2 regions of the Alteromonas sp. OM2203 genome follow, and region 2 is predicted to be linked to the other one. Evidence: predicted binding sites of a transcription regulator. Region 2 holds the regulator's gene; the other holds the start of a gene.
What was found. The regulator FNR, encoded in region 2, switches genes on or off when oxygen is low (the NO sensors DNR and NnrR bind a similar motif). The targets are predictions, from matches to a motif close to TTGATCTAGATCAA.

Region 1 (8,064 bases), 2.0 Mb from region 2:
TCGTCAACACCGCGGCGAGCAAGAATACCGCCGTGAATTTTCGGATGAAGGGTTTTAACACGACCGGCCATTATTTCTGGATGACCTGTGTGATCAGAGACTTCTTTCACAGGTAAGCCAGCTTCAGCTAAAAGTTTTGCGGTACCACCTGTCGACAGAAGTTCTACGCCAGCGTTATGCAGCGCTGTTGCGAAATCAAGGATACCTGTTTTATCAGAGACACTAAGGAGAGCACGTTTAATGGGTTTTGGTGTTTGCATAAATTTTAGTTTCTAATGTTGTAGTGTTGAAACAAAAAGAGCACCGATTGGTGCTCTTTGGTGGGCAAAGCCCTTGGAATCTTAGTTCATGCCGTATTGCTTTAGCTTCTTGCGAAGTGTGCCACGGTTGATGCCCATCATGATGGCCGCGCGGGTTTGATTGCCGCGAGTGTAAGTCATGACTTCTTCTAGAAGCGGCGCTTCTACTTCAGCCAGTACCATTTCGTACAGGTTGTCGATGTTTGCGTTATCCAGTTGCTTAAGGTACTTATTAACCGCTTGCTTTACAGAGTCACGCAAAGGCTTTTGCGCTTGCGTTTGTGAAGGCGTAGTTACTGTAGTAGTAAAAGGTGAAGTCACGTTTTGATCGAACATAATACTGTGTTGCTCTTAAGTTAGTCATCACTATGCTGCGGGAGAAATCTGTCGGGTTTCTCGTGTCTGCAGCGCTTGAAAATATGCATTTAGTGCATCGAGTTGCTCATTCGCATCATCGATAGCGTTAAACGTTTTACGAAACTGACGATCCGTATCGTGCTCCGCGAGATACCAGCCCACGTGCTTACGGGCAATTCTTACACCGGCTATATCACCATAAAAGTCCTGCACATTGGCTACATGCTCGTGCAAAAGCTTATACAGCTCTGACAGCGGCGGTGGTGCTAGGTTCTCGCCCGTTTCAAGATAATGTTGGATTTGTTTAAATATCCAAGGTTTACCTTGCGCGCCGCGGCCTATCATTACGCCATCTGCACCGGTGTAATTCAGCACCTCTTGTGCTTTCTCTGGGGAAGTAATGTCACCATTTGCAATAACAGGAATTGATATTGCCGCCTTTATCTGACGTATGGTGTCGTATTCTGCTTCCCCTCTATACATACAAGCTCGAGTTCTGCCGTGAACCGCAAGCGACTGTATGCCGTTTTGCTCTGCAATGCGGGCAATGTCTACCCCATTGCGATTTTCTGGGTTCCAGCCGGTACGAATTTTCAGTGTCACGGGTACGTCCACAGCATTAACTACTGCTTTAATAATCGCTTCCACTGTGTCTGGGTATTGAAGCAACGCAGAACCTGCAAGCTTCTTGTTGACCTTCTTGGCAGGACAACCCATGTTGATATCGATGATTTGCGCACCGTTCTCAACATTAAATTGTGCTGCTTGAGCCATAAGCTCAGGATCAGCCCCAGCAATCTGTACAGAGCGAATGCCTTCTTCACCCTCATGGTTCATGCGCGCTTGTGATTTTGCTGTATTCCAAACTTTCGGATTACTCGAAAGCATCTCAGAAACAACAAGCCCAGCGCCCAAGCGCTTACAGAGTTGACGAAACGGTCTATCTGTTACGCCAGCCATAGGGGCTAACATCAAATTGTTTTCTAACTCGTAAGGTCCAATTCGCATTGTAAAATGTATAGCTCGCCATCTAAAACTGCACAGAAATTATACACCCGGCTAAAACGGGGCGCTAAGTGTACGTGTTTTCGCAATGCTTGAAAAGGCTAAAAATCACACAAAATTTCACTTCCTGGTATTGACAGTGAAAAAAAACTGTCACATTAGTAAGCTAGCACTACTTTTTAGTATGATTATTGTACGAAAGTCTTACAGGCCCCGTGTTAAAAGGGCTGTATTGTGAAAAATTTTAACATTTATTTAGAGGGCTACTTGTCGAGTGCACGTTTCTTTATCAGCTTTGTGCACTAGACAAGCAGAATATTTTGCATGCCTAGCCGGTTAATTCGTCAACTTAGCGTTTTCTACCGGAAACTCTCGCCCACTCACCATCAATAGCACTTGGTTCAAGTTCTATGTCTTTCGAATACGCTTCTTCTATTCGGGTGACTTGTTCAGCAAGAATGCCGGAAAGGACTAACAAACCGTCTGATTTGCAGTAGTCTGTGATAACGCTTTGAAGTTCTAATAAAGGGCCTGACAATATATTCGCCATTACCACATCAGCTTCAAGTTCAGGTTGATCTTCAGGAAGGTACACATCTAAGCGGTCTTCAACACCGTTGCGGCGCGCATTTTCTTTTGTCGCTTGAAGTGCTTGCGGATCGATATCAATACCGATAACGCGCGTAGCGCCAAGCTTTAATGCAGCCAATGCTAAAATCCCTGAGCCACAGCCAAAATCGACGACGGTTTTATCCGTCATATCTATGCCGTCTAGCCAGCGTAAACATAGCGCTGTAGTTGGGTGAGTCCCTGTTCCGAAGGCAAGACCTGGATCTAGCATGACATTAACGGCGTTCGGGTCTGGAACATCGCGCCAGCTTGGGCAAATCCACAAGCGCTCCCCAAACTGCATAGGATGAAAGTTGTCCATCCACTCCCGCTCCCAGTCTTTGTCTTCAAGTGGTTCAAGCTTGTATTTAAAATTTTCCCCCAACACCTTAGCTTTACCTAACCGCTTTAGGATGCTTTTCATGTCGGCATCAGCTTCAAATAACCCTACCACTTGTGTATCTGGCCACAGCAGTACCTCACCAGGTTTCGGTTCGTACATAGGAGTATCTTTCGCATCAACGTATGTGACGGCCTGAGAGCCGTTAGCGGTAAGCATATCGCCAATAGATTCAGCGTGTTCAGAAGGTGTGTCGATTCGAAGTTGTAGCCAAGCCATATTTATCATTCGTTGTGGTCTTTGTACGTATTGTACCTTTCGTTGGCGTGAAACAAAATGAAGACAAACGAAAAGCCACAGTATTAAACCTTGTGAGTTTGACTGTTAACGTCTTACTTTAATATAAAAAAGCAATTAAAATATTAACCTTTTGTCGACTGGTGCGATTTAGAGAAACGCTTATAGTAGGCGGTGGTTGTTTGTTTTTTAATCTAACAGAGGCCTTATGCGCTTTTTTTCCCTTGTTTTGAGCTTTTTGTTGGTACCTTTTTCAGTTTCATCTGAGGAAATTGACGTTGTAGTAGGGTGGAATAAGCCACCTTATGTTATTTCACAAGAAAATTCTGGTTTTGAAGTGGATGTGGCGCGCGCTATTTTGGCAGATATGGGGCATGATTTGTCGCCTATTTACGTGCCATTTGGGCGAACAGCAAGATTACTAGAAGATAACTTGATTGACCTTGGTTTGACGCAAAATTCAGCTCACGTCCTTGATCCAGCTATCTTGTCGGACCCTTATGTTGTCTATCAAAACGTTGCGGTGACTCGCGCTGAAAGTAAGTTTGAAATTAATAGTATTGAAGATTTACGTGGCAAAAGCATTATTGCGTTTCAAACGGCTGATGTGGTGCTAGGTGAAGCATTCCGCCAAATCGTTGCGGACCAGGCCACATATATGGAGATGGCAAGGCAAGATAGACAGGTTGATATGTTGATGCTCGGCCATGTAGATGTGGTTATACTCGACAGGAATATTTTCAACTATTTTAAGTCAAATAATACGGCTTACTCGGGCGATGAAATTGTCTTCCATGAGCTATTCCCTATTTCGCCATACAGTGCAGCTATTCCCGACCCTGAATTAAGAGTGACGTTTAATAATAAGCTTCGCACGTTTATTGAAAATGGGCGTTATCAGCAGCTGCTAGATAAATACAAACTCGAGAGTCTCCTTCACCTGCTGCCACATGCAACAACACCATAAATACAGATTTTAATGTATAGACAGTGAACTATTTCTGATACAAGGTATATGAAACTATCAGTACTTTGACGTCTGAAACTTGCCGCTTTTATAAAGCGGTAATGCTAGACACTGGAATTATCTGTTAAGGAAAGATTTATGTTGAAGCAGTGGTCTTTTTTATTGGTCACGGTGGTTGTTTGCTCGGCCTGTGTCTCTCATTCAACCCCTTCGGAAGCACAACAAGAAAATACGCTTGAGCGTTACTTGGACATGCCTGCTTACCAGCAAGCCCAAGCGATTGCCAACGGAGAGATTACATCGGCGGCGCTGGTTAAAGGCTATTTATCACGTGTTGAAAAGCTAGACAATCAAGTAAACAGCGTTCTTGCGTTAAACCCAAATATATTAAACGAAGCACAGGCAGTCGATAGACAAATAGCCAATAAGCAAGCGCTCGGCCCTTTAGCCGGTATCCCTGTATTGTTAAAAGATAATATTGAAAGTGATGAAATGCCTACAACAGCAGGTTCGATGGCGCTTCTTAACAATAATACAGGTCGCAATGCGCCCATTGTGGCGAAGCTAAAAGCTGCTGGAGCCATTGTCCTAGGTAAAACTAACTTGTCTGAGTGGGCCAACTTTCGTTCAGAGTCTTCAATCAGCGGATGGAGCGCCGTCGGTGGGCTTACTCGCAATCCTCATATACTAGCGCGAAGCGCGTGTGGCTCGTCGTCAGGCTCAGGCGCAGCAATGTCACTTCGTTTGGCATCGCTCGCTGTAGGAACTGAAACTAACGGTTCAATTATCTGCCCAGCTTCGATAAACGGTGTGGTTGGCTTTAAGCCTACGGTAGGCCTTCTGTCTCGAACGCATATTGTGCCGATTTCGTTTAGCCAAGATACGGCAGGGCCAATGACAGCGAATGTGCACGATGCATGGTTGATGACCGCAATCATGGCGGGTGTTGATGAAGAAGATAACGCAACAAAAGATGCCCAATCCCATGTTCCAAAGCTACCTTCCGCCTCAATGCTCGCAACAGACTTAAAAGGTAAGAGAATAGGCGTGGTAAGGTACAGACAAGGAGATAATCCACACGTCCTCGCCGTTTACGAAAAAGCGTTAGCGCAGCTTAAAGCATCGGGAGCAACCTTGGTGGATATCAGTGACTTTTCTCAGCCGGATTCTTTCTGGGCCGATTCTTACAATGTCTTACTTAGTGAATTCCATCACAGCATCAACGACTATTTAGCTGGCTCTCCGGCAGAGCTACCTGCAAGGAACCTTGATGAACTTATTGCGTTCAATAAGAAAACCGAGCGAGAGCTATCACTCTTTGATCAGAACATTTTTGAAAAGTCTTTGGCTTCAGCGACAATTGAAAGCGACGAATACAAAAAAGCACTTAGCCTTATTAAAGATACTGCGGGCAAAAATGGCATTGATGCACTGATGGCAAAGCATAACGTTGAGGTACTCGTGGCACCATCAAATAGCCCATCCTTTCTTATAGATGGCGTATATGGAGACCACTCTCCGGTAGGCTTTATTGGTATTGGGTATTTAGCGGCAATAGCTGGCTATCCTCATCTGACGGTACCGGCTGGGCAAGTGAAAGACCTTCCTGTTGGCATCAGCTTTATTGGGGGTAAGTGGCAAGATGAAGAAGTGCTTGAAGTCGGGCGTATATTTGAAGCTAAACATGGCTTTTATATCAAGCCGGGATTGCTGCCCACACGCTTTGACAACCCAAAGTTCAAGGGAATTGAAAAAGGACTAGATGCCGCGCTATAACAGGCTCAACAAAAAAGCCCTCGATTTCAAATCAAGGGCTTTAACTTTCTCAAAACGCTCGTTGCGAAATACAACATTAACCAGGCTTTTTAACCCAAGCGCTACACCAGCCGTCAGCATTAACCAGTTTGTTAGGGAAAATGTTACAAGGGCGGTATTGCTCGCCATCGGCGCCCTGCACGTACATGCAGTTAGCACATTTTGCACCTTCAACCGTTGAAGACGGTGTGTAGTTTAATGCTTTTGCTGTTGGGTCGTCGGCGCTAAGCTGCTCTTGAGCTTGTGCACGTAACGCAACTCCGCCTAGCGTAAGACCGATAACTGTAGAGCCCGATAGCTTTAAGAAGTCACGGCGATTTACAGATTTCATAACATTCTCCTTAAGAGATAGAAACGATAATGATTCTTTTTTATTCAGTGCCTTAAACGCAAAAACCTGCCCCAAGAGGCAGGTTTTGTTTCATATCTAGATACTATCTCTTTTTGAAAAAAGATCGACTGAATTTTCGAATTTTCGCTTGATCCAGATTAAATAAACTTCACAGTACCATGTCTGTCAGACACACAATGACACTGTAGGTTCACTTTTTTGTTAGTGCAACATCTGGCTTAGCGTATGAGAACTGCGCTATTCGCTTTGTACTGTGATAGCTGTCTAAACCTGAAATACAAGCCGTCTTCGCTTGCTCAATGTCGACATACCCATCTTCATCAACAATGTCTTCTGGCATATAAAGTTCTTGAATCTCGCCAATTACCATTTCAGTCTCATTTAGTAAGGTAAAGTGCTGAGCAACCTTGAGCCCCATTTTAATATCGCTTTCTGCCACATAAGGGGCACTAAATGATCCGCTGAATTGCGGCGTTAAGCCTACGGCATCAAATTCGCTTTCATCTGGTGCATAGCGCGCTGATGTTTGATGCGCCTTGTCTACCCAATCGGTGGAAACGTGATTCAATGTGTAGAACCCTTGCTGTTTGATATTACCAAGGGTATCGCGCGTCACAGTATGTGGGCGCATGATCATACCAATTAGTGGAGGATTTGCACCCACATGGACAATAGAACTAACGATTGCAAGATTGTTTGTCTTGCCGTCGGTCGTACCCACTAAAGTGGCAGATTTAAACCCTGATAGGCTGTTGATTAAATTAGCGCGATATCGCTGTGCAAGGGCGTCAATATCGGCCCGAGTAAATTGTTTAGTCATTCTCTCTTTCAGCCTCAATCTGTATGTCGTCACCATGTTGATAGGTCGTCAGTTCAATAGGTTGGCAGCACACTTGGCAATCAAGTACCTGAACTTGCCCTACATCATTGACTTCATCTATCTCTACGTCGTTCGGTGCCATACAGTATGGGCATGAAAAGTCCATAGAACGGGTTAAGCTCATAAAAGTTCGCCTTCGTAATCACAATTGCTGTTTGTTACGTAATGTAAAGAAGACTGGATTTACCCATTGTTGAAAGAAGCAAAAGCTAAGAGACAAGATTTGGTTGGGCCAAAATAAACAGACATAAAGGTTGAGAAGTGACAAATAAAGTAGGCGAATGCCCTTGCTGCAAAAGAGACACACGCCTTACGTTTCATCATTTGATCCCACGAAAAATGCACCGTCGTAACTTCTTTAAAAAGCATTTCACCAAATCAGAATTGCAAACCGGTATTTATATTTGTAGGCAATGTCATAGTGGCATCCATCGATTTTATGATGAGATGACGTTAGCTAAACACTTTTATACTTTGCCGCTTTTGCTTGAAGACGAGCAGCTAGCCACGTTTTTTCGTTGGGTCGCGAAGCAGAGAGTACGAGTTTAAAGTGCGGATGGGAGAAGCAGAACCTTGTGTAGGCGCTGTATTTAATTTGATTAAATGGGCTGTATAAATATACACTATCAAAGATTTTACAGCCAAAGATGCACCATGCGAAAAGATTTACCGCCCCGTTATTATCTAACACACTTTCACGAATTCCTTGGGTTCTTCGAGGGAGCGAACCGTGCGCTGTTAAGCGATGAAGCTACTGATTTTATAGAACGCTTCAGGGCATTGGATGACGACAAGCAATGCATTGTGGTGAGAGCTGCCAATCGCAAGTACGCGGTAATAGATAGAAGTCAGTTTAATTACAGCGAAGTTAGCACGCCGCAGGAGCAGATAGACTGGTTAAAGGTAAATGGTTGGTTTGGTGACCTGTCTCATGCTTCGTTAAATGATATTGCGGGTGTATTAACAAAAGACGCACTGCTTGCGTTACTCGCCGAGTATGGCAGTACACAGGGTCTTTCTTCATTGACCAAACCAAAGTTGGTCACAAGACTGAAAGAGCACATTTCAACCCACGGTTGGCCTGAGCAGTTATCACTTGAAAATTATTTAGTGTGTCTCTTTGATAGTGCGCTTCGTTTTCTA
Region 2 (8,064 bases):
GGCGGCAGCCACAGAGCAGTTACAGAAACGCTTACTTATGGTCGTAACGGTGTAATGCCTTCATTCAAGAAAACCTTGGGTGAAGACAAAATTCACGTTGTTGCAGCGTACGTTTACAGCCTTTCAAATGATTAATGATTTAAATCATTAAATATCTTAGAAAGCCTCGTTACTACGAGGCTTTTTTTATGAGAAAATACAGCGATATACAAAGTGCTGTAGCGAGTAAAATTCAGACACTTTTATCTAATATTACTGACACTCTATTTGTGGGTACTACCTAACAGTGAAGCGTTTTAGGCAGTATTTATAAATATGTTGTTAGCGAATTAATCAAGAGTAAAAATTCTAATGAATAGACCCTGGTATAAAGAGTTCTGGCCTTGGTTCTTAATTGCCGTTCCAGTTATTACCCTGATCATGGGCGGTGTGTTGCTCAATCTTGCAATATCTACAGAAGATAGTCTGGTAATCGACGACTATTACAAAGAAGGTAAAGCAATCAACGCAAGTCTAGACAAAGAAGCCGTTGCAAAGCGTTTAAACATAACGTCGGACTTAACTATTACAGATGGCAGCATTGCCCTTGAATTTCACTCAGGTATTCCACAAGACGGAAACGCCGTTAAACTCAGTTTTTATCACGTGACGCTGGAAGATCGTGACGTAAGCGTATTGCTAAGCCGTGATGCCAACGGAATTTATCGCGGTTTTGTAGAAGAAAGTTTAGATGGTAAATGGCGAGTGTCGCTAACGCCAATTGACGAAAGTTGGAAAATTCAAAACACGATCTACCTTCCCCATGAGGGAAAAATAAAATTTAATCCGTAATGGCAGAGCACGATTGTTACCATTGTGGCTTGCCCATAGCGAACCACGACGAGGATAAGTTTAAAACGGTTATTTTAGGTCAGCAGCGCGACATGTGTTGCCCGGGCTGTTTAGCAGTGGCCGAAGCTATCGTATCGAATGGCCTTGAAGACTATTATCAGTTCAGAACTGAACCTGCTAAAAAGTCTGACGACGGCATTTTAGAAACCATCGATAAACTTAAGGTGTATGACGACCCCTCCCTGCAGGAGGAATTTGTTTTCGATGAAGGTCAAGATAAGCAGATACAGTTGACCCTTGAAGGTATTACTTGTGCGGCCTGTGGTTGGTTAATTGAAAAACAACTTTCGAAAGTAGAAGGCATAAAGCAAGTTGCGGTCAACGTTCAAGAGCGTCGCGCGCTAGTTACTTGGTCGCCACTGCAAATAAAGCTTAGCCAAATTCTTTCTACGCTGAAAAGAATAGGCTATGTAGGCTCGCCGTTTCATCCTGATGAACACGAGGCCAGCTATAAACGTGAGCAAAAAACCTTTCTGAAAAAGCTAGGGCTAGCGGGCATCATGACCATGCAGGTCATGATGTTAATGACAGGTCTCTACTTTGACTGGTTTGGTGCCATTGAGTTAGAAACCAGACAATATTTTTACTGGGTTGCGCTGACGCTAACAACCCCTGTTGTACTGTATTCTGGCAGCACTTTTTATATTGGAGCTGCCAAAGCGTTAAGCGCAAAAACGGTTAATATGGACGTTCCGGTTACGCTCGCCATTTTCGGTACTTACATTGCCGGAATACGCTCTACGGTTCTTGAACAAGGCGAAGTGTATTTTGAGTCTATCTGTATGTTCATTTTCCTGCTGTTACTCAGCCGGTTTTTGGAACATCGTAGCAGGCATCGCGCTGCGCAGATCTCCGCTAACATGATGCAATATGTCCCGGTTTCAGCCACGAAGTTAATGTCAGATGGCAGCGTTACCGAATGTCTAGCAAAACAACTACGAATAAACGACGTAGTACTGGTTAAACCCGGAGAGACAATTCCTATCGATGGCGTAGTAACCGAAGGTCATGCATCGGTTGACGAATCTATGCTTACCGGCGAGTTTAACCCCGTACGCAAAGAGAACAATAGCGTTGTTTACGGGGGTACGGTATGTCAAGACGGCAGCCTATCCATTATCGTAACCCAAACCCTCAAAAACGCACTGGTAAACCAAATTGTCAAGCTCCAAGCAAGTGCAATGGCTAGCAAGCCAAAAGCTGCGCAAATAGCGGATAATTTTTCTCGATACTTCGTTACCGCCGTGCTGATGATCTCAGCGTTAACCTATGGATTTTGGTCGTACCAAGGTAGCGACGATGCCTTTTGGATAACCATATCAGTGCTCGTTGCAACCTGCCCTTGCGCACTAGGTTTAGCCACACCATCAGCACTCACCTGTGCTATGGCAAAACTGAACAAGCAAGGTATTTTGCTTAAACGCGCCGATGCCTTAGAGCAAATTACGGGCATTGATACCATTGCACTAGATAAAACAGGCACACTCACGCAAGGCAAATTCACCATTTCAAATGCTTGGTATGCTGACGGCGTAGATAGTGACACGGCACTCTCTATCGCACGCGCGCTCGAGTCGCGCTCTGAGCATCCCATAGCGAAAGCATTCACAGAGAATAATACCCTTGGCGATGATAGCGCATCCGATTACACCGTTTATAAGGTAGTCAATTTTACTGTAGCGCCCGGAGGCGGAATATGTGGCGAAATCAATGACACCATGTTTTCAATGGGCTCTGCTGCGTTTTGCGTTCACGAGTCACAGCAAGAATTCATTGAAGACTACCCTTCAGCTAACGTCTATCTCACTGTTAAAGGCCGTATTATGGCAGCGTTTGAAGTGCGAGATACGCTTCGTGCTGATACGCAAGAAACCCTCGATATCTTGGCAAAAAGCCATAGGCTTACAGTCTTAAGCGGCGATACACAAAAAAACGTGGACTCACTAACTGCGTCATTGCCAATCGAAACAGCCAAAGGTGGGCTTACACCAGAACTTAAATACGAAGCTGTTCAAGCTATGCAGCAAGCGGGAGCCAAAGTAATGATGATGGGGGACGGTATCAACGATGCACCTGTTCTTGCCAGTGCAGACGTGGCAATAGCGGTTGGCAATGCTACCGATGTTGCTAAGACAGCAGCAGATGTTATTTTGCTTGGCGATCAACTTTTATCTGTTCCAACGCTTATAAGCACTTCTCACCAAGTGAAGAAGAAAATAAGACAGAACATAGGCTGGTCTGTAGGATACAACGTTTTGATTCTGCCCTTCGCCGTGTCTGGGCTACTTTCGCCGTGGATGGCTGTTGTAGGTATGTCGTTAAGCAGTATTATTGTCGTTACAAACTCAACGCGACTTTTGAGCAAATAGCATGAGCATTATTTACGTATTAATTCCAATCGCCATCATTATTGTTGCTGTCGCTATTGTAATTTTCTTTTGGGCGGTAAAGACCAATCAGTTTGAGGATTTAGACCGACAAGGCTACAGCATTCTTTTCGATGATGATTTGTCACCTGAAGAAAAAAAATTAGCAGAACAGCGCAAGCAGCTTCAAGAGAGCAAGGCAATCAAGAACAAAGAAGATAATGGACGGGATTAACTACTTCTCTGCTTTTCTTATCGGCTTGGCGGGCGGTGTTCATTGTGTGGGAATGTGTGGAGGGATCGTTGCGGCGCTCAGAATGGTCTCGCCAAAAGGCTCATCCGCTGTACCCTATACACTCGCTTACAACATGGGCCGGATTGCCAGCTATACGATTGCCGGTGCAATCACTGGCGCATTAGGAAAAATTGCGTCAGATTTCGTTCCCCTTGCCAGCTATGTCCTATCTCTTTTTAGCGGTGTTATGTTGCTTTTACTCGCTTGTTATTTAGGGAAATGGTGGACAGGCCTAACCCTTTTGGAAAGCGCAGGTAAAGGTCTATTTTCCAAACTTCAGCCTCTCTCTAAGCGGTTTTTACCGTTCAAAACCCCATTTAGCGCAATACCTTATGGCTTTATTTGGGGTTGGTTACCCTGCGGGCTTGTGTATTCAACCCTAACCTGGTCATTGGCCGCAGGCAACGCGTTACAAGGCGCGGGTATTATGTTTTTCTTTGGGTTGGGAACCTTACCCACCCTGCTTGCCGCCAGCGCAGGTAGTCAATATCTAGTGAGTACTTTTCAGCAAAGCGGCGTAAGGCAACTTATTGCAAGTATAATGGCTATCTATGCTATTTATCTTATTCAGGGCGCAATCCTATAAAAAAATAGGTATTATTGTCGTGTATAAATTATAAAGAGCAGGTTTTATGAGCAAAGGAAGCCAATTTTCAATCCACTGTCAGAACTGTAGTTTCAGCCATCTCTGTCTGCCTGTTGCATTAAACAAGACAGAAATTGAGTCTTTAGACGACATCATTGAGCGTAAAAAACCGCTGCATAAAGGCGATACGCTTATTCAAACTGGCGATACATTTCGTTCGCTCTTTGCCGTAAGAACCGGTTCTTTCAAGTCGTTCGTTACCAACTCTGAAGGTGAGGAGCAAATTACAGGTTTTCATTTTCCCGGCGACATTATCGGCTTCGATGCGCTGCGCGAAAATAAGCACCAGAGCTACACTTCTGCATTAGAAACAGCGATGGTCTGTGAACTTCCCTATGAAATGTTAGATGAAATGTCGGTTCAGTTTCCGAAACTGCGCCATCAGATAATGAGCTTCATGAGTGCAGAGATAAAGCAGGATCACGACATGATCATGCTTCTCAATAAACGAACAGCAGAAGAACGCTTACTCTATTTTATCTCCCACCTATCGCAAAGATTTGAGGAGCGAGGCTTTTCTCATCGTGAGTTTCATTTAACGATGACACGAAATGAGATTGGCAATTACCTCGGTTTAACGATAGAAACCATAAGCCGCCTGTTAAGTCGTTTCCAAAAAGAAAACATTATAAAGGTAGATGGCAAACTCATTACCATTCTAGATTTTGCACTGTTAGAAAATAAACTGTCTGCCCTTAACGGACCAAGTGTTGTATGTAGCGGCTAGGTTGTCTCTTCGTTTAAATTGTTTAAGAACGCGCGCAAAGCGCGTTTTTTATTACCTTTATTTTTTATTGTCCCAAGCACCCATAAATCGCCACACTAAAAATGCCTAAGAGAAATGCCTGAGAGAGTTGTAAAATTCTTGACCCAAAACAACACGTTTTTTCAAATGTCGTTTATAGTTAGTGAAGATGGACTAGAAAAATAGCTTTATTTATCGTCACATCAAGCTGTGTGCTTACTGGAGGGTGTTATGATTGAATATAAACGAATTCTTGCCGTGGTAGATGCTGAACGGGACAACCAACCTGCTTTAAGTCGAGCCTATGAACTCGCGTCGAAAACAGGTGCAACAGTGACCGCAATGATGGTGGTCTACGATCTATCTTATGATATGACCACCATGCTAAGCCCAGATGAGCGCGAAGCCATGCGCGATGCAGTAACTAAAGAGCAAGGCAAGTGGCTTTCTGAGCAACTTAGGAAACAAGGCTTTGCTGATACCGATATTGTAGTTGAGTGGAACAACCGTGCTTTTGAGTCAATTATTTACTACACGCTTAACAACCAAATTGATCTAGTGGTAAAAGCGACAAAGAACCACGATGATTTAGCCTCTGTCATTTTCACACCAACAGACTGGCATTTAATGCGTAAGTGCCCTCGCCCAGTGTTATTGGTTAAAGAGCATGATTGGCCAGAAGGTGGTGAGATCATCGCAGCCGTAAACGTAGGAAGTGAAGACGACGAACATGCTGCGCTTAATGACAAGCTTACAATTATTGCAAACGATTATGCGGCCTTATTGAAAGGAAATGTGAATTTAGTCAACAGCTATCCTTCTACTCCACTAAACATTGCGATAGAAGTTCCGGAGTTCGACCCCGATACCTATCATGATGCGGTTAAAAATCACCATCAATCCGAAATGCGTCGCCATGCTCAACAATATGGCATTTCCGAAGAGAAATGCATTGTAAAAGAAGGTTTGCCCGAAAAAGTTATTCCCCACGTAGCCAAAACCATCGACGCTGAACTTGTTATCATCGGAACTGTAGGCCGCGTGGGCATTTCAGCCGCGCTTATCGGAAATACAGCAGAGCATGTGATCGACGAACTTAACTGTGACGTTTTGGCTATTAAGCCAGATGGCTTTGTTCCACCGCTTAAGGTACAAAATTAACGACACAACCATGGTTTAAAAAAGGCGCTTTATTGTATAATGCTTGCTTTATCACAAACCAAGCTAGTGAATTATGAGTTTAGGCACAAGCAGCGTTGAGCCATCTGCATTGAACGCTGCACAAAGTAAGCAAAAGTACAACTTCAACAAACTTCAAAAACGTCTTCGTCGCAACGTGGGTAAAGCCATTGCCGACTTTGGCATGATTGAGAATAATGACAAGGTGATGGTGTGTCTATCTGGTGGGAAAGACAGCTACACCATGCTCGATATTTTGATGTTTTTAAAGAAGATTGCGCCTATTCACTTCGATATCGTTGCGGTAAATCTTGACCAAAAACAGCCAGGTTTTCCAGAGCACATCCTGCCGGCTTATCTAGACGAAATTGGTGTTGAGTATAAAATCGTTGAAGAAGACACTTACTCAATTGTAAAAGATAAAATTCCCGAGGGAAAAACAACCTGTTCGCTGTGCTCACGATTACGTCGGGGCATTTTATATAGAACGGCTAAAGAACTTGGCGCAACTAAAATTGCGCTAGGTCACCACCGTGATGACATGCTAGAAACCTTTTTCCTCAACATGTTTCATGGTGGCAAACTTAAATCTATGCCCCCTAAATTGGTCAGCGATAACGGCGAGCACATCGTTATTCGCCCTTTAGCATACTGCACTGAAAAAGATATTGAAAAATATTCTCAGGCAGCAGCGTTTCCTATTATTCCTTGTAACCTTTGCGGCTCTCAAGAAAACCTGCAGCGTCAAAACATTAAAGCTATGCTTCAAGACTGGAATCGCAGGTTTCCTGGTCGTATCGAATCGATGTTTAGGGCACTTCAAAATGTGGCCCCCTCTCATTTAATAGACAGCAATCTTCACGACTTTAAATCTATTACAACCCAAGACGGCCCCGTTGAAGATGGCGACATAGGCTTTGATCAACCTTCTTTTTCCACTGAAAATACATCCTCGTTAAGTGATGATGAGCACACTATTGAAGTGGTAAATATTATGGAACCCAGATAAATGAAAATTGGACTTGCGTTAGGTGCCGGTGCTGCCAGGGGTTGGACGCACATAGGTATTATTCAAGCTTTAGAAAAGTTAGGCGTTAAAATTGACGTGGTAGCAGGATGCTCTATAGGTGCGTATGTTGGCGCCGCCTACGCAAGTGGCAAGCTGGAAGGGCTTAAAGAATGGGCATGCTCTCTTAGCGATTGGCAAGTACTTGCCTTGATGGGTGTTGGCCTAAGACGCGGCGGTATTGCAAGCGGTCAAAAGGTGTTTGATAAGCTAGCAAATGAGTTTTGTGAATCTTCATACGAGGCAATGCAAAAGCCGTTTGCTACCGTCGCTACCGATCTTTATACCGGCCGTGAAGTGGTATTTAATTCAGGCCCTATCGGCGATACCATTCAAGCCTCATGTGCAATCCCTGCCCTTTTTTCGCCCGTGGCCCACGGCGATAGGTGGTTAGTTGATGGTGCGGTTGTTAATCCGGTACCTGTTAACCTGTGTCGACAGTTAGGCGCAGACTTTGTGATTGCGGTTAATCTTAATGCCGATTTTCGCCCTATTCGTCTTGAAAAGTTGAGACAAGATCACGAAGAGAATGAGCGTAAAACCGAGGACTTCTTTACTAAGAGTCAAAATGTTTTGCGTCAGTGGTTTTCTCCAGACAGCAAAGATGAAAAATCACCTGAAACCAACAATGATGAACTGGATGTAAACGCAACTGATAACGTGGAAAGCGAAGACGGTGTCGCTTCTGAAGTCATTGAAAAAGTTGAGGAGGAATTCACTGAGGTACCAGCAAAGGTAAATAAACGAAATCCTCCAGGTATTATGAGCGTGATGAGCAGTTCTCTTGAAATACTCCAGGCCCGCGTCACTCGCTCTCGATTGGCAGGCGATCCGCCTGACATCCTCATTGAACCTCAGCTCACTGACGTTGGCATC

Region 1: ACM0P2_RS19160 (high-potential iron-sulfur protein) is a predicted target of FNR. The motif match lies at 6,169-6,182, and genes of this name have one in related genera.

What each region holds. Positions count from the first base shown of each region.
Region 1 is NZ_CP183209.1:4,372,404-4,380,467, reverse strand. Features, by position in the region: gene purH (bifunctional phosphoribosylaminoimidazolecarboxamide formyltransferase/IMP cyclohydrolase) at 1-260, opposite strand, end outside; gene fis (DNA-binding transcriptional regulator Fis) at 342-635, opposite strand; gene dusB (tRNA dihydrouridine synthase DusB) at 666-1,664, opposite strand; gene prmA (50S ribosomal protein L11 methyltransferase) at 2,011-2,889, opposite strand; gene ACM0P2_RS19170 (substrate-binding periplasmic protein) at 3,116-3,874, shown strand; gene ACM0P2_RS19165 (amidase) at 4,013-5,650, shown strand; gene ACM0P2_RS19160 (high-potential iron-sulfur protein) at 5,727-6,020, opposite strand; gene ACM0P2_RS19155 (flavin reductase family protein) at 6,232-6,861, opposite strand; gene ACM0P2_RS19150 (CPXCG motif-containing cysteine-rich protein) at 6,854-7,045, opposite strand; gene ACM0P2_RS19145 (exonuclease domain-containing protein) at 7,576-8,064, shown strand, end outside.
Region 2 is NZ_CP183209.1:2,391,746-2,399,809, forward strand. Features, by position in the region: gene ccoP (cytochrome-c oxidase, cbb3-type subunit III) at 1-135, shown strand, start outside; gene ACM0P2_RS10640 (FixH family protein) at 352-831, shown strand; gene ACM0P2_RS10645 (heavy metal translocating P-type ATPase) at 831-3,260, shown strand; gene ccoS (cbb3-type cytochrome oxidase assembly protein CcoS) at 3,262-3,492, shown strand; gene ACM0P2_RS10655 (sulfite exporter TauE/SafE family protein) at 3,479-4,138, shown strand; gene fnr (fumarate/nitrate reduction transcriptional regulator Fnr) at 4,185-4,925, shown strand; gene uspE (universal stress protein UspE) at 5,175-6,104, shown strand; gene ttcA (tRNA 2-thiocytidine(32) synthetase TtcA) at 6,178-7,131, shown strand; gene ACM0P2_RS10675 (patatin-like phospholipase family protein) at 7,132-8,064, shown strand, end outside.